Regions from separate parts of the Yersinia alsatica genome, predicted to be linked through region 2. Evidence: predicted binding sites of a transcription regulator. Region 2 holds the regulator's gene; the other holds the start of a gene.

Region 1 (11,677 bases), 1.9 Mb from region 2:
TCACTGATATCAATGACATTTATTATGCCGCGGCGCAGGAGAAGGTCACGCTGGTCTATACCCGGCGCGAAGAATTCATCATGCCGATGAATATAACTGAATTTTGTAATCGCCTGCCTGAAGAGTACTTTTTTCGCTGCCACCGCTCCTATTGTGTGAATTTAGCCAAAATTCGTGAAATCGTCCCCTGGTTTAACAATACTTATATCCTGCGACTCAGTGATTTGGACTTTGAAGTCCCGGTCAGTCGCAGCAAGATAAAAGAGTTCAGGCAATTGATGCGGCTTTAAATGCATTTCATTCCAGCTGGAATGCAGCTCATTCCCCTTTCGATCTATAGCTATTAGCCCGCCCGTATACTGGTTTCATTCGGCGGGCTGATAACACCTCAAGACAAGATGTTCGGTGCTCCATCAGCGCGTAATTTTTGGCAAACCGACGCTATTGCAACCCACAGCTAGATCCGCAATAGCTCAATTCGGGCCACATGCATTGATGTTTAAGGAGTCCGGCATGAGCAGTAAACCGGTAAATCGTTGGCTAATTGTTGTTGGTACCATCATTGTCCAGATGGGTTTAGGCACTATTTATACTTGGAGTTTATTTAATCAGCCTCTGGGAGAGAAATTCAGTTGGTCATTGGGGGCCGTCGCCACCACCTTCTCAATCACCAGTTTCTCTTTGGCGATTGCCACTCTGTTTGCTGGCCGCCTACAAGAACGTATTGGTATTCGTAAACTGACATTGATTTCCGGCATTATTCTCGGCCTTGGCCTGATTGCCAGCTCTTTTGCCACGTCATTGGGTATGATTTATCTGCTGGCGGGCATTGTGGTCGGTTTTGCTGACGGCACCGCCTACATCACCACCCTGTCGAATCTGATTAAATGGTTCCCAGAACGTAAGGGATTGATTTCAGGTATCTCTGTTGGGGCATTTGGTACTGGTAGCCTGCTATTCAAATATGTGAATGCCAGCTTGATCGCCAATCAGGGTGTATCACTGGCCTTCTTCTACTGGGGCATTATTGTGATGGTGCTGGTCGGCGCTGGCTCTTTCCTGCTGCGAGAAAAAATTGTCGCCCCGCAAACGGCTAACAGCCTGCAACTGGCAAGTGCTGGACGTGATTTTAGTGTCAAAGAGATGCTGGCAGTCAAAGAGTCTTACTTCCTGTTTATCATCTTCTTCACTGCATGTATGAGTGGCTTATATCTGATTGGTATCGTGAAAGACTTAGGGGTACAGCTGGCAGAGATGGACTTAGCTACCGCAGCCAATACCGTGTCGGCCATCGCCATATTTAACACTGCCGGGCGCATTATCTTGGGTGCCTTATCCGATAAAGTGGGCCGCCTGCGGGTCATCAGCTTTACCTTACTGGTCACTACCTTGGCAGTATCGGTACTGAGTTTTGTGCCGCTAACACATGCTTTATTCTTCCTGTGTGTTGGGGCGATTGCTTTCTGTTTCGGCGGCAACATCACGGTGTTCCCGGCTATCGTTGGCGACTTCTTTGGTCTGAAAAATCACAGCAAAAACTACGGGATTATCTATCAAGGCTTTGGTTTGGGTGCACTGGCGGGTTCATTTATTGCCGCGCGTTTAGGCGGTTATCACGCAACCTTTATCGTTATTGCGGTGTTATCAGTGATTTCCCTGTTATTGACTCTCATCATTAAGCCGCCAAAAGGCGCTGCTACCGAGACAGAAACGACATCAACTGCCCCAGCAGGCGTGACGGCCAGCAGCCATGCATAATAGTCCTTAGCTGAAACGCCCCCATAACTAACACAACTCAGCCAGAGTATGTAAAGTATGGGGGTCTTTTTGTACCATTCTAATCAGTAAGATAGCCTGTTTATTCGGTTTAGCGCGACCTTGTTCCCAGTTCTGGTAAGAGGCACAAAAAAGCAGAACCAAGGCTCTGCTTTTTTTATCAAGTAATATAAGAACTTATACCCAAAGTCATTGCCAATGAGTGTGCTCAAGGAGTGAGAGTCGCTAACCCCTTGAGGTTCAAGTTCCAAGGGCTAAAGTTCATGCCCTAACTTCTGACGCAAATAAGCGCCAGCACCCAGCAAGCCGGGCTGCTGATGCGTAATCATATAGACTGGGATATCCTGCAAGAAATCTTTGAAACGCCCTTTATCTTCAAAAGCACCACGGAAACCAGATGCTTTAAAAAACTCCATAAAGCGCGGCACGATGCCACCAGCAATATAAACACCACCAAAAGTGCTGAGATTCAATGCCAGGTTGCCGCCAAAGCGCCCCATAATCACACAGAACAGCGATAATGCCCGGCGACAGTCAGTGCAGCTATCTGCCAAAGCACGCTCAGTCACATCTTTAGGGGCCAGATTCTCTGGCAGACGCCCATCGGAAATCACAATCGCCCGATATAAATTGACTAAACCCGGCCCGGAAAGGACTCGCTCAGCGGAGACATGGCCCAGTTCTTGCCGTAATACAGCCAGAATTCGGTCCTCTTCTTCGCTATTGGGGGCGAAATCCACATGACCACCTTCGCCCGGCAAGCTTATCCAACGGCGATCAACATTCACTAAATGCGCCACTCCCAACCCAGTACCGGCACCATAGACCGCAACCGGTTTACCCGGCTGGGGCGACGTGCCGCCAAATTGCAGCACATCTTGCTCAGAGAGCATCGGGATCGCCATTGAGACTGCCGTAAAATCATTGATAATTTCCAGATGACTCAGCCCCAGGCTCTGTTGCATTGCTGCAATAGAAAATGCCCAAGTGTGGTTGGTCATCGCCACCCAATCCCCAGTAATCGGGCAGGCAATCGCGATACAGGCATCCGTGACTGTAACCTTATGCTCCGACAAATATTGCTTGATCACATCTTCCAGACTGTCATATTCCAGTCCTGAATATGTTTTTGCTTGTGATATCTCGCCCGTCGTCACAGCGCAGAGCGCCAAACGGGCATTAGTGCCGCCAACGTCACCCACCAGGGCATAGCTTGTCATCAGAAACTTCTCCGTTACAGGGATGCTTAACTTCAACTATGCCCACTGTAAAATCAGGTTGGGGAAACAACAATCTCAATGCTGTAAACCCTTTCGCTTTGCGATAAAGATCACAAAAAAACGTTTCAGCATGGGCAAATTAATGCGAACTGCGCCCTTTATCTGCTGCTGGAGTCAATGTGTTTGGCTGACGGGAACGAATAATTCGCATCCGCAAACTGTCATAAGCCCAGTTGTAACAGACGGTATAAGGCAGGAAGAACAGGAAGAAACCGATCTCCAGCACAAAGGCCTGTAACAGCGAAACTCCCAGCACAAAAGCAGCGATTGGCAAACCAATCAGGATAAAGCCACTTTCAAAACCCAAGGCATGAAGTACCCGCACCCAGGCGGTTTTCGCCACGCGGCTCACGGGCCAGAAGTAGTCAAATAAGCTGTTATAAATAATATTCCACAGCATCGCGACCGAAGAAAGAATAATGGCCAATGTCCCCATTTGCAGGATTGGGCGATCCAGCAGCCATGCCGCGACAGGGGCAGAAATGGCGACCGCAATCACTTCAAAACCAACAGCATGGATAACCCGCTCAGAAAAAGATCTATGATGAACTTGCATAAAACACCTACTCAATTAATCAATAACATATCGTTGGTGGTGATTATCATCGTTTTTTAAGATAGATTAAAATTAGAACCCATCGATAAAATAGATAGTTTATGCACTATTCCCCTGAGGCATTGATTGCGTTTGTTGAAGCTGCGGCGCTCGGCTCTTTCTCCGCCGCTGCCCGCAAATTACGTAAAAGTCAGTCAACCATCAGCACCGCCATCGCCAATCTGGAGGCTGATTTAGGGTTAACCCTGTTTGACCGGCAAGCGCGACAGCCAGTGTTAACTGACCACGGGCGTCGTGTGCTGTCTCATGTGCAGGAGATTTTAGCCGCCAGCGAACGGCTGGACAGCCTGTCAATCCGCTTGGCAGGTCAGGTTGAAACTCGGCTGACTTTTGTGCTATCCGACACCTATCAGCCCACACACCACGAGACCTTACTGCGCCGTTTTGAGCAGCGTTATCCTGATATTGAATTTGAATGTTTAATTGCCGAAGATGACGATGTCATTGACCTGCTACAACTGCGGCGGGCACACATTGGCGTGGTAGAAGTCCAGCAACACTACCCACCGGATATTGCTGCCAGCCGGTTAGCGGCTCAGACAGAAATGGCTATATTTGTGCAATCGGAGCATCCACTGGCGCAGTTACCCCAAGTCCGCCCTGAACAACTGGCCACCACCCGCCAATTACGGCTCAATACCTACAACCGCACCGAGCGCAATCAGTCACAAGGGCTGATGTGGTCAGCACCGAGCTATTTAATGTTGCTGGAAATGGCAGAGCAAGGTTTCGGCTGGGCCATTTTACCGCGCTGGTTGGTTGAACAATACAGTCATAAGAAACTGGTGGCCCTGTCGACGGTAGGCTGGCCGAAGATGATCTCGATTGATGCCGTTTGGTCGAAAAAAAGCCCACCGGGCCCGGCAGGCTATTGGTTACTGGATCAATTGACTGGCAAAATCTAGTTAGCTGAAATACCACGCCTATCGCAGAGCCGGTCATCATCAAACTGCGGTATTACGTGCCTGAAGAGATTTAGCCACATTATTAAGGAGCTCAGGGGTATCCATTTTCGGCAATATCACCTCAATAAAAGCCAACTGATCAATATTCTCGATTTGTGCCAATACCTGTTGCAATTGATCGACCTGCGTCACAGTACGTGTAAAGGATTGTTTACCCTTACCGAAGGCTTGTGGCAGTTGCGCCCAATTCCACTCAGCAATATCGTTATAGCGCTGCTCAGGTCCATTGATTATCCGCTCAACGGTATACCCTTGGTTATTCAAAAGAAAAATAATAGGATTCAGCCCATCACGCAGCATTGACCCTAGCTCTTGTATCGTCAATTGCGCCGCGCCATCCCCCGACAGCAATATCATCCGTCGTTGTGGTTGTGCTACTTGAGCACCATAGGTCGCAGGTAAACAAAAACCGATAGACCCCCATAATGACTGAGCGAAAAACGAACATCCTGTAGGTAAGATCAGGGTTGCCGCACCAAAGCATGAAGTGCCCTGATCAGTCACTAAAACATCATTCGGGCGTAGAAAATGTTGTATGTGATACCAGAATGCTTGTTGATTCAAAATGTTATCTTTTGGTTCAGCCAACACTGGAGGAGTTATAACCGGATGTTGCCATTCATCTTGTAGGGATTTACATAATTCATGTAGTGCCGCTACCGCTGCAGCCATTGGAATCTGGCTGAACACTTTTAGCCCAATGCGCGCCAGATTCGGCTGGATATCAATGCAATTATCCTGAGTAATTCTCTGGCTGAATCCCGCAGTAATGGTATCAACGAACCACACACCGACGGTGATAAGAACCTCCGCCTCTTCAATATATTCTTTGACTGAGGCATGACTGGCGGCACCCGCGTAAGTCCCGATAAACATCGGATGCGTTTCATCCAACACCCCTTTGCCCATTAGTAGCGTTGCATGCGGCAAATTGGTTTCTGCCATCCACTGATTCAAAGCTTGCTGGGCGCCAAAACGGTCAACCAGAAAATCAGCTAACAGGGCCACCCGGTGTGCCGATTGTAATTTCTCACGGGCAGCATCAATAAATTCCTGTAATGATGTCTGCGATAAGATAGGCCGCGGTAGGGATAATGCTCCAGAATGTCTGGCGACATCCGCCTGTGCAACATCGGCGGGGAGTTGGAGATAAACAGGACGCCGCTGACATAGCGCGGCCACCAGCAATCTATCAATTTCAGCCGTCGCATTCTCGGCGGTTAAACTGGCTTGCGCACAACTGACGACTTGCGCCATGCGCGAGAAATGTCCGAAATCGCCATCTCCTAATGAGTGATGCAGTAATTCTCCGGCTTTTTGCGCACGTAACGCCGGAGTGCCAACAATATGAATAACAGGAAGATATTCAGCGAAACTTCCAGCTATTCCATTAATAGCGCTTAATTCACCAACCCCGGTAACAGTCAGTAACGCCGCCGCAGGCATGACCCGAGCATACCCATCTGCAGCATAAGCAGCATTAAGCTCATTAGCACATCCCATCCATTCTATAACTGGATGATTAATAACATGATCGAGAAAATTAAGGTTAAAATCACCAGGTACACCGAACAGGTGCCGAATGCCCACTTCTGCTAAACGGTCCAGTAAATAGTCTGCCACTTTATAGCTGCTTACCATATCCACACCATCCTTAATGCTTATAATAGTGGAATAAGTATTAAGCAAAACATAAATAGATCTAATGTTTTTAAATTATTAATTAGCGCGCACTGTAATTATTTGCTGACATTCCCTACTCGGCGGCTGACACCATCTGATAAGACCAGAAAATAACGTGATCCCACGACATTACGTCAGTGATGAAAACGCATACACTAAAGTGTCGTTTACTCTCACCAATAAGGGTCATCATGGTCTACCAGGCAGCCTCCTCGCGCTATCAGGAAATGGAATATCATCGTTGTGGTCGTAGTGGATTATTGCTCCCAGCTATATCTCTTGGCTTATGGCATAACTTTGGTGATAGCACACTGTATGAAAATAGCCGCAACCTGATTCATCGAGCTTTTGATCATGGCATTACTCATTTTGATTTAGCCAACAACTATGGCCCACCGCCGGGTTCAGCTGAACTAAACTTTGGCCGTATCCTGCAACAAGACTTGCGCCCTTATCGCGATGAGCTAATTATCTCTTCCAAAGCGGGCTATACCATGTGGCCCGGTCCCTATGGTGACTGGGGTTCTAAAAAATATCTGGTGGCAAGTATCAATCAAAGCTTGCAACGGATGGGGCTGGATTACGTCGATATCTTCTATCATCACCGTCCTGACCCGAATACACCATTGGAAGAAACCATGGCGGCACTGGATCTATTAGTCCGCCAAGGTAAAGCACTGTATATCGGCCTATCTAACTATCCGGCAGCACAAATGCGGCAGGCTTGTGAAATTCTGGCGCAACTGGGGACTCCGTGCCTGATTCATCAACCCAAATACTCAATGTTTGAGCGTTGGATTGAAGCCGATTTGCAGGATACGCTGGATGAGTATGGTGTGGGGTCCATTGCCTTTTCCCCACTCGCGGGGGGGTTATTGACCGATCGCTATTTAGCGGGTATCCCGCTGGACTCGCGAGCAGCCAGTGACAGTAAATTCCTTAATCCCGAGCAACTTACGGCGGAGAAACTGGCTAAAGTACGCCAATTGAACGAACTGGCGTTAGATCGTGGACAGAAGCTGTCGCAGATGTCTTTAGCTTGGGTGTTGCGAGGCGGAAGGGTGACATCCGCCCTGATTGGGGCCAGTAAAGTTAGCCAAATCGATGATGCAGTCGGCATGCTGGCAAATACTGAATTCAGTGAAGCTGAAATAAAAATTATTGAAGATATTTTGGTGTAAACGTTTCCTTTTCCATCCCCAGACAGGGGACTCGTCTCCTGTTGATGACCATTCACCACTCTCTTATCATTCTCACAGATAATTCTGAAATCCTTATTTTACAGTTTTATCCGAATCCCAGCAGCGGCGACACTGTTTAAGATACGGTCATAGCCATAAGGCCAAATAAGGATGAATAATGTTAAAAGCGGCCATGTTGAAGCTGAGTGTTGTAAGACCGAGAAGAATAAAACCCCTGTTGCTGATCACTATATTAGCCTGGTTCCCCCTCATTCCCATGGCAAACGCTGAGAGTATTGAGTTACTGCCTAGTGTTTCATTACACATTGGTGAACAAGATCGTAGTGGTAATTATTGGGATGGATATGACTGGCGCGATCGGAAATGGTGGCAAAACCATCAGGGGCGAGATTTAGGTGAGCGTAATCGTCATGGTCATTACTGGGATGGCCATCGCTGGCAAGAGAGAGACTGGTGGAGAAAGAACTATTATTACCACGAGGGGCGCTACTGGAAATATGACAAGCACGCGAGAAAACACCATCGCGGCCACGGTAAAGGTCATGACCATCATCACGACTAAGCGATAATGATGTCTTGGCGGGTAACGAACCCTCACCCGCCTTATTATTCAATTATCTATGATTAAAGCAAACTGATCAGTAAGTAAGCATTGAGTCCAACCACAACCAGAACGATGAGTTTCCCCAAAATCTGAATCAATTTTGAGTTAACCATATCCCCCATTAATTCTTTATTGCCGGTAAAGGCTAACAGCGGCACCAACGCCAGCGCGATACCAAAACTCAGCAATACTTGACTCATTACCAGTATCCGCGTGGCATCCATCCCCGCCAAAATGACGATAAAGGAAGGCAGCATGGTGACCGTGCGGCGTACCCAAATTGGAATATAAAAACGGACAAAGCCCTGCATAACCACTTGCCCGGCTAATGTCCCGACCACAGTGGATGACAGCCCCGCAGCAACCAAACTTAAACCAAAGATAGTCGCCGCAGCATTGCCTAACAGCGGTTGCAACGTCAAATAGGCTTGTTCAATTTCAGCAATACTGCCGTAGCCGTTAAAATGAAAAGCCGCAGCGGCTGTCGCCATCATCGCCAAATTCACAAACCCGGCAATCGTCATCGCAATTGCCACATCTAGCTTGGTCGAAGCATAGCGATCGGCTTTAGAATTCTCACCTGCGGTTTGGGTTAATGATGAATGCAGATAGATAACATGCGGCATAATAGTGGCCCCCAACACCCCGGCGGCTAAAAACACTGCATCCCGATTAGGCAGGTCAGGCACCAGCATTCCCCGCCCCAGCGCGGCAAATTCAGGGCGAGAAAAGATAAGTTCAACAATATAGGCCGCAGCCACAAATAACAGCAGCCCACCAATCACCAGTTCGAGAGGCTTTTGTCCGCGTTTTTGCAGCATAAGAATGAGGAAAGTCGCAATGCCGGTCAGCACTGCCCCTTCTAACAGGGTCACTCCCAATAACAATTTGAACCCAATCGCCGCCCCAATAAACTCAGCCAGATCAGTGGCCATTGCGATGATTTCGGCTTGCACCCAATAAGCCCATACCGCTGGGCGGGGGAAACGATCACGGATGTGCTCAGCCAGATTTTTACCCGTCGCAATACCGAGCTTGGCAGAAAGTAATTGGATAAGCATGGCCATGATGTTGGCCCAAACGACCACCCATAATAAGGTGTAGCCGAATGAAGCACCCGCCTGAATATTGGTCGCGAAGTTGCCGGGGTCGATATAGCCGATGGCTGCGATAAAAGCAGGCCCCATCAGGGAGAGCTTAATCCTCCTTGATGTACGACGGGTTGTATCGACGGCACGACTATTCAACATTCAGTATTACCCTTGGGAAATTTGCGTCTATTCTCTTATCACCAATAATAGTTAAATGATAATAATTATCAAGCGCATTTAGAGCGACAAAACTTATCTCTCTGATAGCTAATACCGTATAAATTGCCGTACAGTAATCGTTAGCAGTTTGTTTCTGAAAAATCCGGCTAAATGTTGCGTCACAATTTCCAAGACTAACAGCTACAATTATCCAAACTAGCATAGTTAAACTACCTTTGTAGCATATTATTAACATGCTATTTTTTGTGATCAACCCCACTAATTTGTTTGCATTTATGAAAGTGAATTTCTATATTTGCAGCCTACGTCTCGTTTTTAATGTAGCCGTTACATAAAATGTCCACGAAAATCTAGCCTGCCTCAAATTTGGAGCACACATGTCCCATATACTGCAGTTTGCGTTGGCCTTAGTCGTGGTGGCCATATTAGCTCTGGCGATCTGTAAGGATCGTAAAAGCATCCGCATTCGGTTTGTTATTCAATTGCTGGTTATTGAAGTTTTGTTGGCGTACTTCTTCCTCCATTCAGAAGCTGGATTAGGTTTTGTGAAAGGATTCGCCGGTCTGTTCGACAAATTACTTGGGTTTGCCGCTACCGGTACCGATTTTGTCTTCGGCAATATGGGGGATAAAGGCCTCGCCTTCTTCTTCTTAAGAGTGCTGTGCCCTATCGTCTTTATTTCTGCCTTGATTGGTATTTTGCAATACATCAAAGTGCTGCCAGTGGTTATCCGTATCATTGGTACTTTACTGTCCAAGGTGAACGGCATGGGCAAGTTGGAATCTTTCAACGCCGTCAGTTCATTGATTCTGGGTCAGTCTGAAAACTTCATCGCTTATAAAGACATTTTGGGCAAAATGTCTGAAAAACGCATGTACACCATGGCAGCAACAGCAATGTCGACAGTTTCCATGTCAATTGTTGGTGCTTATATGTCAATGCTGGACGCGAAGTTTGTGGTTGCAGCGCTGGTGCTTAACATGTTCAGCACCTTTATCGTGTTGTCGTTAATCAACCCGTATAAAGCCGATGATGAAGAAGAATTGCAGCTCAGTAACCTGCATGAAGGCCAAAGCTTCTTTGAAATGCTGGGTGAATACATCCTGGCCGGTTTCAAAGTGGCCATTATCGTTGCGGCGATGTTGATTGGTTTCATCGCATTGATTGCTGCGGTAAATGCTTTGTTCAGCCTGTTATTCGGTATTAGCTTCCAGGGGATCTTGGGTTATGTCTTCTTCCCGTTTGCCTGGGTTATGGGCGTTCCTGCTCATGAAGCCTTGCAAGTCGGTAGTATCATGGCAACCAAACTGGTTTCTAACGAATTCGTGGCGATGATGGACTTGCAGAAAGTCGCATCAGAACTGTCGCCACGCAGTGTGGGTATTCTGTCGGTCTTCTTGGTTTCATTCGCGAACTTCTCTTCCATCGGTATCGTAGCCGGTGCGATTAAAGGCCTGAATGAGCATCAAGGTAATGTGGTTTCTCGCTTTGGTCTGAAACTGCTGTACGGCTCTACACTGGTCAGCGTGCTGTCCGCTTCGATCGCGGGTCTGGTACTCTAATCACCAGAAAACAATCACGAAAAAGGCGCTACGGCGCCTTTTTTTATGTCTGCAATTTCAACTCGCAGAATTCCCCAAAGTCATTGGCGTTGCAGCAAGGCAGCAAGCGAGCAAGTCCCGATGAGCTGACTCCAGTCAGTGATTCGGGTGCGCGAGTACCGCTAACACCGCTGCAATTTCAACACGCAGAATTCCCCAAAGTCATTGGCGCTGCAGCAAGGCAGCAAGCGAGCAAGTCCCGATGAGCTGACTCCAGTCAGTGACTCGGGCGCGCGAGTACCGCTAACACCGCTGCAGCGTCAAGGACAAAGGGGAATTACCAATCAATACCTTTCTGCGCCTTAATCCCAGCATCAAAAGCATGCTTAACTGGCCGTAACTCGCTAACGGTATCTGCCAGGGCGATGAGATCACGATGGCACGCCCGCCCGGTGATGATGACACTTTGGTTCTTGGGCCGATCTTTTAGCGCGGTAATGATTTCATCTAACGCCAAGTAGCCGTAGGTGACCATATAAGTCAATTCATCCAGAATCACGAGCTGGTAAGACGGGTCGGATAACATGCGACAGCCTTGTTGCCATACTTTCTTTGCTGTTTGGGTATCGGCGGCTTTGTCTTGTGTATCCCAGGTGAAGCCGGTCTTCATAATATGAAACTCAACTCCATTGCGGCTGAGCAGGTTATATTCGCCGTTTTCCCATGTTCCTTTAATAAA
Region 2 (11,677 bases):
CATCAATAAGTACCTGAGTTGCCATTTGGCTGGCGCGGCGATGATCGAAAGTGACACAGCGAGCTTCAAGGCCGGGAACCAGTCTATCCAATAATACGAATGACCTACCTGCCGCGGCAAGCTGATGCAGTCTTTCATCACTGAGAAAACGGACATGCAAAATTAAGCCGTCGCAGCGTAAGTTATACAGGCGCTGAATAGCTTGCCACTCCTTCTCGGCATTATCCCGTCCTTGAGTGACTAATAGCTGCTTACCTTGGGATTCAGCTTCGGTTTGCACGAAGTCCATCAGCGCACCAAAAAATCCTCCTCGATATGAGGTGGTGACCAATCCGAGTGTATTACTTTGGCTGGAGGCCAGTGCGCGCGCGGCCGGGTTTGGGCTGTATCCCAATACCGCCACCGCCTGTTCTACTTTTTCGCGAGTCAGAGCTTTGACATTGGTATCACCGTTGACCACGCGGGAAACCGTAGCGCGGGAAACTCCGGCTAATACCGCGACGTCTTCCAGTGTGACCATTTTTTACTCCCAACTTGAAAAGTAGGCGACCATGAAAATCCAAAGGTCGCCACAATAATTAATTTATCGCTACAGATCTGTGAACTGAGGCAAGTAAGGTTTATTTACCTGTAACACATCGTCCAGTAACGGCTGAGCAATGCTGGCGTTAGCAATCAGTGGATTAGTCACTAACGCTAACAAAGCACTACGACGGCAGCCATGTACCGCTGCTTCAATTGTCAGGCGCTCATAAGCTTTTACTTGCTGGGTTAGCCCGTGCATAGCAACCGGTAAAGGACCGAAAGTGAGTGGGTGGGCACCCTGTGCATCAACGATACAGTTAGTCTCTACTACTGAGCTATCAGATAAACCACGGATTGCACCGCGGTTGGTCGTATTCACAACTAGTTGCGTACCTAAATTATTATGAATTGCACGAATAAGTTCCAGTGCGACTTCAGAATAAAATGATCCGCCACGGAAGCTGAGTTGTTCAGGTTTGCTGTCCAGATGTGGGTCAGCGTACAGATCAAACAGCTCTTTTTCTACCTGCATCACTTGTTCTGCGCGGGTACCACGCTCAGCGGCAGCGGCCATCTCTTCCGCCAGCATATCTTGTGTTTGGTAAAAATAGCGATGGTATGGACAAGGGATAGCCCCCATTGCACGCAGGAATTCTGGCGGCCATGGTGCTTCCTTAATATTATTCATGGTCAGCGAAGCACCGTCGCACAGCATATCCAGTACATCTGCGGTGACATCTTTACCCTGTTGCAGGACTTCGTGCACCCATACCATATGGTTTAGCCCGGCAAAGCGCAGTTGGATATCTTCATAAGGTGCTTTCAGCAAATTAGCAATCATATGATGCATGCTGATTGGAACATTACACAGGCCGATAATTTTCGCTTTGCTATAGCGGGTTACCGCCTCAGTGACGATCCCGGCTGGGTTGGTGAAGTTAATTATCCAGGCATCCGGGGCCAGTTTTTCCACTCGAGCCGCAATATCCAGCATCACCGGAATCGTCCGTAATGCTTTGGCAAAACCCCCCACGCCAGTGGTTTCCTGACCCAGCAAATTATATTTCAGCCCGAGGCGCTCATCGGCGGCGCGCGCAGGAAGTTGACCGACACGGAATTGGGTCAAAACAAAACTGGCACCTTCAATGGCAGTATCGAGCGAGAAGTGAACACTGACTTTAACCTGTTCCAGGCCATGGCGATCCAGCATTCTTCGGGTCAGCGCCGCAATGATTTCCACTTTTTGACGGCCCAGTTCGACATCAGCCAAAGCCAGCTCAGTGACCGGCAATTGGTCAATACGTTGAATTAATCCATCAACTAGCTCTGGGGTATAGCTGCTACCGCCACCAACAATGGCAATTTTAAAGGTTTTCATATTTGGCATCCAAATGAGTAAAGTAGAAATGAGAGCGCTCTCATTTGGGGAAAGACTAACGATTAACCAAAAACAAAATGCGATGCTTCTCGCAAAAATGGCAGGTAGCAAATAAGAAAATAGGCAAGACGTGATCTTGGTAGCAGAATTTAACTGTTGTCTGGAATTAGCAGTATGGTTTAATTTGGCTAATTAATCGCCATGGTGCTGTTTATCTGCAGAAGCGGTAGGTTTTCAGTGAAAATGCGCATTCTGTTACGTAAATATCCGTAAATGGGTGGCATTGAGCGGGTCAGCTCTCTAGAATCAAAGCGCTTTTCCGTTGTTCGCATCCCACAGAAAGGAACCGTTAATGTTCAAACGTACTTTAGTGACCTTCGTCGCCCTTTGTTCCCTAAGCGCCGTGGCGCCCGCAGCTTTAGCCGCCGGTGAGCCTCATGTGTTGTTAACAACGTCGGCTGGGAATATTGAGTTAGAGCTCAATAGCCAGAAGGCACCGGTTTCAACACAAAATTTCGTTGATTACGTCAACAACGGCTATTACAACAACACTATTTTCCACCGTGTTATTCCCGGTTTTATGATTCAGGGCGGGGGGTTTACTGCCGATTTCAAACAGAAAACCGCTAAAACGCCAATTAAAAATGAAGCGGATAATGGCCTGCGTAACTTGCGTGGCACTATCTCAATGGCCCGCACTGCAGATAAAGACAGCGCCACCAGCCAGTTTTTCATTAACGTGGCAGACAATGCTTTCCTCGATCATGGTCAACGTGACTTTGGTTATGCCGTGTTTGGTAAAGTGGTTAAGGGGATGGATGTGGTAGAGAAAATCTCCCAGGTTCCAACCGAAAACGCCGGCCCGTATCAGAATGTGCCGGTTAAGCCGATCACGATTATATCGGCAAAACTATTACCTTAAATTACCTTTCGTCCTTGACGTTGCAGGGGTGTTAGCTACGCTCACTTATCCAAATAACTTACTTCAGTAAGCTCATCGGGATAAGTTCACTTGCTGCCTACCTGCAACGCCAATGGCTTTGGGTAAATATTCGATCCCCGCCAAAAATTAGCTCGTCTACCCAAATAGGTTGCTTATAATCAAATATCTGACTCAGCTTGGGGTAGAACCATGAGTGAAGTACTGCTTATCGCGAAGGCGCAGCCAGCAAAGGATTTAGTCATTTTATCGGCACTGGCAAACCGCCATGGTTTAATTACTGGGGCGACCGGTACCGGTAAAACCGTCACCCTACAAAAAATGGCTGAGCAATTTTCTCGCATTGGTGTGCCGGTATTTCTGGCCGATGTAAAAGGCGATTTATCGGGCATTGGCGCTGAGGGGGTTGAGTTAGAAAAGCTACTGGCGCGGCTAGCCGCGATGGGTATCACTGACTGGCAACCACAAGCATGCCCCATTGTGCCTTGGGATATTTTTGCTGAAAAAGGCCACCCTATCCGCGCCACCATTTCTGATCTTGGCCCACTGTTGTTGGGGCGCTTGCTTGATCTTAATGAGGTGCAAAGCGGTGTCTTGCAATTGGTCTTTAAGATTGCTGACGACAACGGCTTGCTACTGCTGGATATGAAAGACTTGCGTGCCATCGTGCAGTTCGTGGGCGACAACGCGAAACAGTTCCGCACGCAATACGGCAATATTACTCCAGCCTCAATTGGTGCAATTCAGCGCGGTTTACTGACTCTGGAAGAGCAGGGTGCTAATCAATTCTTTGGCGAGCCGATGCTGGATATTCACGATTTAATGCAGACCGACAGCAATGGGCAGGGGGTTATTAATCTGCTGGCGGCTGATCGGCTGATTAATCAGCCCAAGTTATACGCCATTTTCTTGCTGTGGTTACTGGCCGAGCTTTTCGAGCAATTGCCGGAAGTGGGGGATGTCGAGAAGCCCAAACTGGTCTTTTTCTTTGATGAGGCTCATTTGTTGTTCACCGACGCTCCGACGGCGCTGGTGGATAAAGTTGAGCAAGTGGTGCGGCTGATTCGCTCCAAAGGTGTCGGCATCTATTTTGTGACACAAAATCCATTGGATATTCCAGATAAGATCCTCGGCCAACTGGGCAATCGGGTGCAGCATGCGCTGCGTGCTTTTACTCCACGGGATCAAAAAGCAGTGAAAGCGGCGGCACAAACCATGCGAGCAAACCCGGCATTCAGTGCTGAGCAGGTGATTACCGAGCTGGGTGTCGGCGAGGCACTCATTTCTTTCCTTGATGAGAAAGGGCGGCCCAATATTGTTGAGCGCGCTATGGTTATTGCTCCGCAATCCAAAATGGGCGCACTGGATGCCGCCGCACGTAATCACGCCATCAATCATTCGCCGCTTTATGGCCGCTACGAAGAGATGGTTGACCGCGAATCGGCGTATGAGAAATTATCTGCTGGTGGGTTCTCGACCTTAGGCGACTCGGCGGCAGGAGAAGCTCCTGCCTCTTCGCAATCTGCACCTAAGGGCGGCGGATTGATGGATGGGTTGAATGATTTGCTGTTTGGCTCAACAGGCCCGCGTGGCGGGAAACGTGATGGTATTGTTCAGACCGCGGCTAAAAGTATGGCGCGTGATTTGGGCCGACAAATTTTGCGTGGTGTTCTGGGGTCAATTACGGGTGGGCGTAAGCGTTAACCTGATTTTTTGGATATGAAATGCTGTTATTGATCGATAATTACGACTCATTTACCTACAACCTGTACCAATATTTTTGTGAATTGGGTGCAGAGGTAGTCGTTAAACGTAATGATAAAGTGCAATTAACTGATATTGAAGAACTCTCGCCTTCACATTTGGTGATTTCTCCCGGCCCCTGTACCCCCAATGAGGCCGGGATCTCGTTAGCGGCCATTCATCATTTTGCCGGTAAGCTGCCGATATTGGGAGTCTGTCTGGGCCATCAGGCGCTGGGGCAGGCCTTTGGTGCGCGCATTGTGCGGGCACGGCAAGTGATGCACGGTAAAACCACGGCAATTTGCCATAATGGTCAAGGGGTTTTCCGTGGCTTGAATCAGCCGCTGACGGTGACCCGTTATCACTCTCTAGTTATTGCCCCCGATTCATTGCCTGACTGTTTTGAAGTAACGGCCTGGACGGAGCAAGACGGGGTTATGGATGAGATTATGGGCATTCGCCATCGTACATTGCCCTTGGAGGGGGTACAGTTCCATCCTGAAAGCATTCTCAGCGAGCAAGGTCACCAATTATTGGATAATTTCCTTAAAAATTAGTTGGTTGATTTAGAATGGCTAATTAAGTGATTTTTTTGTTTGCCTGATTGTGATTTTTTATGCATATTTTGTGATTATATTTTCACATGCCAATAATTGGCAGCTATGCCCAATAGATTTCGAGTTGCAGGCAGCCAACAACCCTGCCGCTTGAAAGATGAAGGGTTTATCAGGGTGGACAGCGTAATGGCAGATAAATTAGCAGTAGACCGCAGTACATTCGATCAGGTGATTTTGCCTGTTTATGCACCAGCGCAGTTTATCCCAGTAAAAGGGAAAGGCAGCCGTGTATGGGACCAGCAAGGTACCGAATACATTGATTTTTCAGGTGGAATTGCGGTAACTGCCCTCGGTCATTGTCATCCTAAACTGGTTGAAGCTTTACACCAGCAGGGGGAAACGCTCTGGCATACCAGCAATGTCTTCACCAATGAACCAGCATTGCGCTTAGCGAAAAAACTGATTGATGCCACCTTCGCTGATCGGGTTTTCTTTGCCAATTCCGGTGGTGAGGCAAACGAAGCGGCCTTCAAGCTGGCGCGGCACTATGCCATTGAGCGCCATAGCCCTTATAAAACCAAAATCATTGCGTTCCACAATGCCTTCCATGGGCGCACTTTCTTCACGGTTTCTGTCGGCGGTCAGCCAAAGTATTCTGATGGTTTTGGCCCAAAACCGGCGGATATTGTCCATGTGCCATTCAATGATCTGGCGGCGGTAAAAGCAGTTATGGATGACCACACTTGTGCCGTGGTACTTGAGCCAATTCAAGGTGAAGGGGGCATAACCTCGGCCACTCCAGAATTTCTGCAAGGCGTACGTGCGCTGTGCGATCAGCATAAAGCTCTGCTGGTGTTTGACGAAGTGCAAAGTGGTATGGGTCGTAGCGGTAAGCTGTTTACCTATATGTATTATGGTGTGACGCCAGATATTCTCACCACAGCCAAAGCACTGGGGGGCGGTTTCCCTATCAGCGCGATGCTCACCACAGAAGAGATTGCCTCAGTCATGGCTGTTGGTACCCACGGTACCACCTATGGTGGCAATCCGCTGGCCTGTGCGGTCGCAGAGGCTGCGCTAGATGTGATTAATACCCCTGAGGTACTTGATGGCATTGAACAGCGCCACGGCCTGTTTGTGCAAGCTCTACAAGACATCAATAGCCGCTATCATGTGTTCAGTGACATTCGTGGCATGGGGCTATTGATTGGTGCAGAATTAACGCCGCAATACCGTGGCCGCGCCCGCGAGTTCCTGACAGCAGCAGCAGCGAATGGTTTGATGATCCTTAATGCCGGGCCGGATGTGTTGCGCTTAGCGCCTTCGCTGGTGGTTGAGCTGGAGGATATCGAGCAGGGGATGGTGCGTTTGGCAACAGCCATCGCCAGTTTGGTTAATGCGCACTGAGTTACGGCGCAAGAAATCGTAATAAAGAGAGGCGCTTAGCCTCTCTTTTTGTTTTTAAACCTGATTAACTCTTTAGAATCTTATAACTTCCGGCTGCGCCAAATACCGTGGTGGGGCTGTTGCTGCCAGGCCAACGATGAAACCGTGTGCATCACACTGAGGTGCGACAAGATTCGACGTAAATTACGTTCCAGCTCAGAGAGTTGGGTATCAGCATCGACATCGGGCATTTGGACAAAATCGTTATTCCCCTCACTGTTATCCGACTCCAGCCGCTGCTGACATTGCTGAATGGCAATCTCACATAACTGCAAGTAATCCTGCGCCTGTTTAATGCTCATCTGGCTATGACCATGTTCAGCCGTGGTGGTTGCTTCTGTTAACGGATGTTCTCGCGTCAGGATCGTCATTTCATTGATATGTCCGACAACAAGTTCGCTATGAGTGGCCCAAAGCCGCATATCAGCCAAGTATTTGGAGTTAAATCCCGGTTCTTGCATGGCCTGGTTCAGTGAACTTAGCACCGCATTACTGGCTTTATTGACCTGAAGCCGTTCATAGGCCAGTTGCCCAATATTCGGGTCAGGGGTCAGCAACAATTGTAGGATTTTCTGGTATTTCTCCAATGCCTGATGGGCATTTTTACGCAGCAGGCCGCTTTGCCACTGAGGCCACAACCACAGGGCGCTGGCAAAGGCCAAAGCACAGCCTATCAAGGTGTCGAGCAAACGCGGAACTAAGAAGTCAGCCCCTTCGCCGGTCAATAACTGCAAGATATACACCGCAGTAATCGTTCTGCCGATTACGGATAAACCGTAGTTTTTGCGCTGTACCAGACTGGCGAGCAAAGTGATGAGCAACATAATGCTCAATGTCGTCCCTTCCGGCATCTGTAAGTGCAATAAACCCGCCGCCAATATCAGCCCAATTAAAGTCCCCATGGCACGGTGATGAATACGTATCTTGGTGGCGTTATACCCGTTTTGCGTGACCAGCATCACGGTGAGTAAGATCCAGTAAGGTTTAGGTAAGTGGATCAGAGTACCGATGTAGCTCCCTGCGGCCAACGTCACCCCCATGCGGGCGGCATCGCGCAATGGACTGGATTTAAACGATAAATAGCTGACGAATGCTGGCCAGAGAGGTTGGGATAACTGACTGGCCATCAAGTCGCGGTCATATTGCGGACGGCGGTCACTCAGGATCTGGGTAACATGGCTGATGTGGTAATAGCAGAATTGCGCAACCGAATTGTCTGGATGCTGTTGGGCAATTTCTTCGAGTTCGACGAGTGCATCGCCAGCACTGAAATGTTCTTTCGCGCGGTGGTGGTAGAGAATATCGTCGGCAATGGTGCGCATCTGGGCCGAGATATTATCCATATTGCGGTGAAGCACCGTAATTATCGGGCTCTGGTCAATCAGCTCTTGCACTTTTTCTGGCTGATTGAGTGCCGCAGTAATGTGCTCCTGCAAATCGAGTGCCATCTGGAACAAGCCCACTAGCCGCTTTTGCTCAGTTTTAGTGGCATTCGATAACAAGTTAAATTGTTGATAAAGCTGATTAATTTTATCCATTATAGCTTGTTGCCTGTCGAGCAATGGCGGCATGGCTTTTTCTGGCTCAAGATGCTGGTCAAACAAACTGTATTTAGCATCGCAATAATCAGCCAGTAAACGATAAAGCTGGCTCAGAGGCTCGCGGATGGGTTGGTCTTTACAGAGCCGGAACCAGATCCAGGTAAAACCACCGTACCAGAGGGTCCCCACCGCACACATCAATGGTGCCTGCCAAATAGGTGCGCGCCCTACCATGCTGAGGCTGAATATGGCGGCGATCAGTGCGGCAGGTAACATGCGGCCATTGAGCGGGCTAATAGCACCAGAGACTCCGAGAGTGAGCGCCAACCCCAACATCACCCAAGGTAACGGAATATCCCACATCAGCAACTGCTGGGTTAGGAAGCTACTCAGGGTAAAAATGGTGCCGCCAATAATCAGGCGTCGGAAAAAATGTTGGTGTGGAGTATCTAGCGCGGCAATATTGCAGCATGCGGGTATCAGGGAGAACATTAATCCCAGCCGCAAATCGCCAATGGCAAAGCCCAATGCTGCGGGCAGGCAGAGAACCAATGTTTGGCGGAGTGCATAGTTAACTTCAGGATGATAAATAAGCCGTTGCCACTTCATGTAGGCCCCAGAAATTTATTAATCACACAAGCGAAGAAAACCAGTGCCGAGGGTAATCGGCACTGGTTTATGGGGAATTAACGGGTGCCGTAAACGACAATCGTTTTACCGTGTGCGGAGATCAGGTTTTGATCTTCCAGCATTTTTAGTATGCGCCCCACAGTTTCGCGGGAGCAGCCAACTATTTGACCAATTTCCTGGCGGGTAATTTTAATCTGCATCCCATCTGGGTGGGTCATGGCATCAGGTTGTTTTGCCAGATTAAGCAGCGTTTGTGCAATGCGCCCAGTTACATCAAGGAAGGCGAGGTTACCCACTTTCTCTGATGTAATTTGTAGGCGGCTCGCCATTTGTGAAGACAGGCGCATCAAGATATCTGGATTTACCTGAATCAGCTGACGGAATTTTTTGTAAGAAATTTCAGCCACTTCACAGGCGGTTTTTGCTCTGACCCAGGCACTACGTTCTTGGCCTTCTTCAAATAATCCAAGCTCGCCGATGAAATCCCCTTGGTTTAGATAGGAGAGAATCATCTCTTTACCTTCTTCATCTTTGATAAGCACCGCAACGGAGCCTTTCACGATGTAGTAAAGCGTTTCGGCCTTTTCACCTTGGTGAATTAGCGTACTCTTCGATGGATATTTGTGGATATGGCAATGAGACAGGAACCATTCGAGAGTCGGGTCTGTTTGTGGCTTGCCGAGAACCATTCGCTGTTATCCTCTGTTGTTATCGCTGCCTAACTTAACAGGGCTCAGAGTTCCCTGCACGGCGTGCTTATAAAATACACTTTCTCTTAGCATATTAATTTGCTCAACTGCCGAAAGGTATAGCCAAGATACGTACCGGATAGAAACCCTTCACTGAGTATTGATCACTACCCCATTTAATTCTAGAAACAACACTTTCGGTTCTGTTTGTAGCACAGGATGAAGCTACTGTCTTGTGTTGTATCGCTTCAGCATGATGAACATCGGGTTACATTGCCAGTTTGTAAATGAAAGGGTAGTCTGAATCAGAAAATTTAACCGGGAGCAAGAGTTATGCAGGCACGTGTAAAGTGGGTTGAAGGACTGACATTTTTGGGTGAATCCGCATCAGGTCATCAAGTTTTGATGGATGGTAATGCCGGAGACAAAGCACCAAGCCCAATGGAAATGCTATTAATGTCAGCAGGCGGCTGTAGTGCCATTGATGTCGTGTCTATTTTGCAAAAAGGGCGTAACGATGTGCGCGATTGCGAAGTGACGTTAACTTCACAGCGCCGGGAAGAGGCTCCGCGCTTGTTTACGCAAATCAACCTGCACTTTATTGTCAGTGGCAAAGGTTTGACCGACAAAATTGTTGAGCGGGCGGTTGAGCTGTCAGCTGAAAAATATTGCTCGGTTTCTTTGATGTTGGGGAAAGCGGCCAAGATTACCCACAGTTTTGAAATCCGCGAAATCGCGTAAGCAAACTCTACGTACTTGAAGCTGCGGAGATATTGGTTGCCACTTCAAGTACGTAGAAGATTAAATAATTTTCTTACCTTCCAACAGTTGCTGAACCAGCGGAGCCATGATCAGCTCCATTGCCAGCCCCATCTTGCCGCCGGGCACCACCAACGTATTGATATTTGATATAAACGACCCTTGCAGCATTGCCAGCAAGTAAGGGAAATCGATTTGATCCAAGCCTCTAAAATGAATAACAACGAAGCTTTCATCCAGCGATGGGATTGCTTTGGCGGCAAAAGGGTTGGAAGTGTCGACAGTGGGCACGCGCTGGAAGTTAATATGGGTACGCGAGAATTGGGGCGTAATGTAATTGATATAGTCGTCCATGGAGCGCACCACCGAATCCATCACCGCCTCACGAGAATGACCACGTTCGCCAGTATCCCGCACCAGTTTTTGAATCCACTCCAGATTGACTATTGGCACCACGCCGACCAGTAAATCCACATGTTTCGCCACATCATGATGCTCGGTCACGACACCGCCGTGCAGACCTTCATAAAACAGCACGTCGGTGGGTTCTGGCAGGGCCTCCCACGGGGTGAAAGTGCCGGGAATCTGGTTATAGGGCACCGCTTCATCATAGGTGTGCAAATACTTACGTGAGCGTCCGGTACCCAACGCGCCATATTGCGAAACACTCTCTTCTAACTGACCAAAATCATTGGCCTCTGGGCCAAAATAGCTAATATGCCGACCTTGATCCCGGGCCTTACGGATAGCGGCATCCATTTCGGGGCGGGTGTAGCGATGGAAGCTGTCACCTTCAATTTGCGCCGCGCGGATATTCAATTGCTGAAAAATCTTGCGAAACGCCAGGCTGGTGGTTGTCGTCCCTGCGCCACTTGAGCCGGTAACGGCTATAACCGGATGTTTAGTTGACATATTAGCTGTAACTCCATGGGGTTAGTTAACTCAGTGGACGGGCTGAAATTGCCTGTTTTTTTATGGTTAATGGTTATTTTTAGGGCAAAGTCTCCGGCTTGTCACTCTGATTTTACTTAAAGGCTCGCGTGACAAGGCAAGGGCTATTGGGACTCTTCTGCTCCAGCACGAAATGCGCCGCGCGGCATAATATTGATGGTTTCGTGTAACTCAGACCACACTAATACCGCTTCACCACTGACCAACTGGCGGCGAACATCTTCGACTTTCTGCGCCAATGAGCGCTCGTGTTCACCGTAGTCAGTACCTTCACGTAGGACAAAAGCTTCCAGCAAACTGTCCAGTGTTTCACTGTCGATTTGCTGCCAAGGGATCATCATGACTGCTGCTCCAGATAAGGGGAAAGCCAGGCTGGAATACGTTGTTCCAGCCACATTTGTGGGTGTTTTAATGAGCCGCCGACAAAACCGACATGGCCGCCATGCTCGGTTAACTGATAATCAATATTGGCCGGTAATTCGCGGAGATTGGGGATAACCTCGGCCGTCATGAATGGG

The links. Region 2 encodes CRP, which controls carbon source genes, mostly activating them, when cyclic AMP is high. Its sites were predicted from a motif close to ATGTGANNNNNNTCACAT; they were not measured.
Positions count from the first base shown of each region.
Region 1: the regulator CRP is predicted to act here: its motif matches at 9,641-9,658, upstream of N0H69_RS09535 (NupC/NupG family nucleoside CNT transporter).

Region 1 is NZ_CP104006.1:2,148,061-2,159,737, reverse strand. Features, by position in the region: gene N0H69_RS09585 (LytR/AlgR family response regulator transcription factor) at 1-290, shown strand, start outside; gene N0H69_RS09580 (L-lactate MFS transporter) at 514-1,758, shown strand; partial or broken gene N0H69_RS09575 (helix-turn-helix domain-containing protein) at 1,786-1,899, opposite strand; gene glk (glucokinase) at 2,031-2,996, opposite strand; gene N0H69_RS09565 (multidrug/biocide efflux PACE transporter) at 3,136-3,612, opposite strand; gene N0H69_RS09560 (LysR family transcriptional regulator) at 3,714-4,577, shown strand; gene N0H69_RS09555 (alpha-keto acid decarboxylase family protein) at 4,617-6,278, opposite strand; gene N0H69_RS09550 (aldo/keto reductase) at 6,512-7,501, shown strand; gene N0H69_RS09545 (DUF2502 domain-containing protein) at 7,680-8,084, shown strand; gene N0H69_RS09540 (Nramp family divalent metal transporter) at 8,147-9,376, opposite strand; gene N0H69_RS09535 (NupC/NupG family nucleoside CNT transporter) at 9,775-10,959, shown strand; gene cobO (cob(I)yrinic acid a,c-diamide adenosyltransferase) at 11,276-11,677, opposite strand, start outside.
Region 2 is NZ_CP104006.1:266,950-278,626, forward strand. Features, by position in the region: gene N0H69_RS01060 (LacI family DNA-binding transcriptional regulator) at 1-520, opposite strand, end outside; gene N0H69_RS01065 (6-phospho-beta-glucosidase) at 590-1,903, opposite strand; gene ppiA (peptidylprolyl isomerase A) at 2,256-2,825, shown strand; gene N0H69_RS01075 (helicase HerA-like domain-containing protein) at 3,036-4,547, shown strand; gene N0H69_RS01080 (aminodeoxychorismate synthase component II) at 4,568-5,143, shown strand; gene argD (bifunctional acetylornithine/succinyldiaminopimelate transaminase) at 5,330-6,550, shown strand; gene N0H69_RS01090 (YccS/YhfK family putative transporter) at 6,631-8,739, opposite strand; gene crp (cAMP-activated global transcriptional regulator CRP) at 8,817-9,449, opposite strand; gene N0H69_RS01100 (OsmC family protein) at 9,783-10,190, shown strand; gene N0H69_RS01105 (phosphoribulokinase) at 10,251-11,120, opposite strand; gene N0H69_RS01110 (YheU family protein) at 11,264-11,500, opposite strand; gene N0H69_RS01115 (hydrolase) at 11,497-11,677, opposite strand, start outside.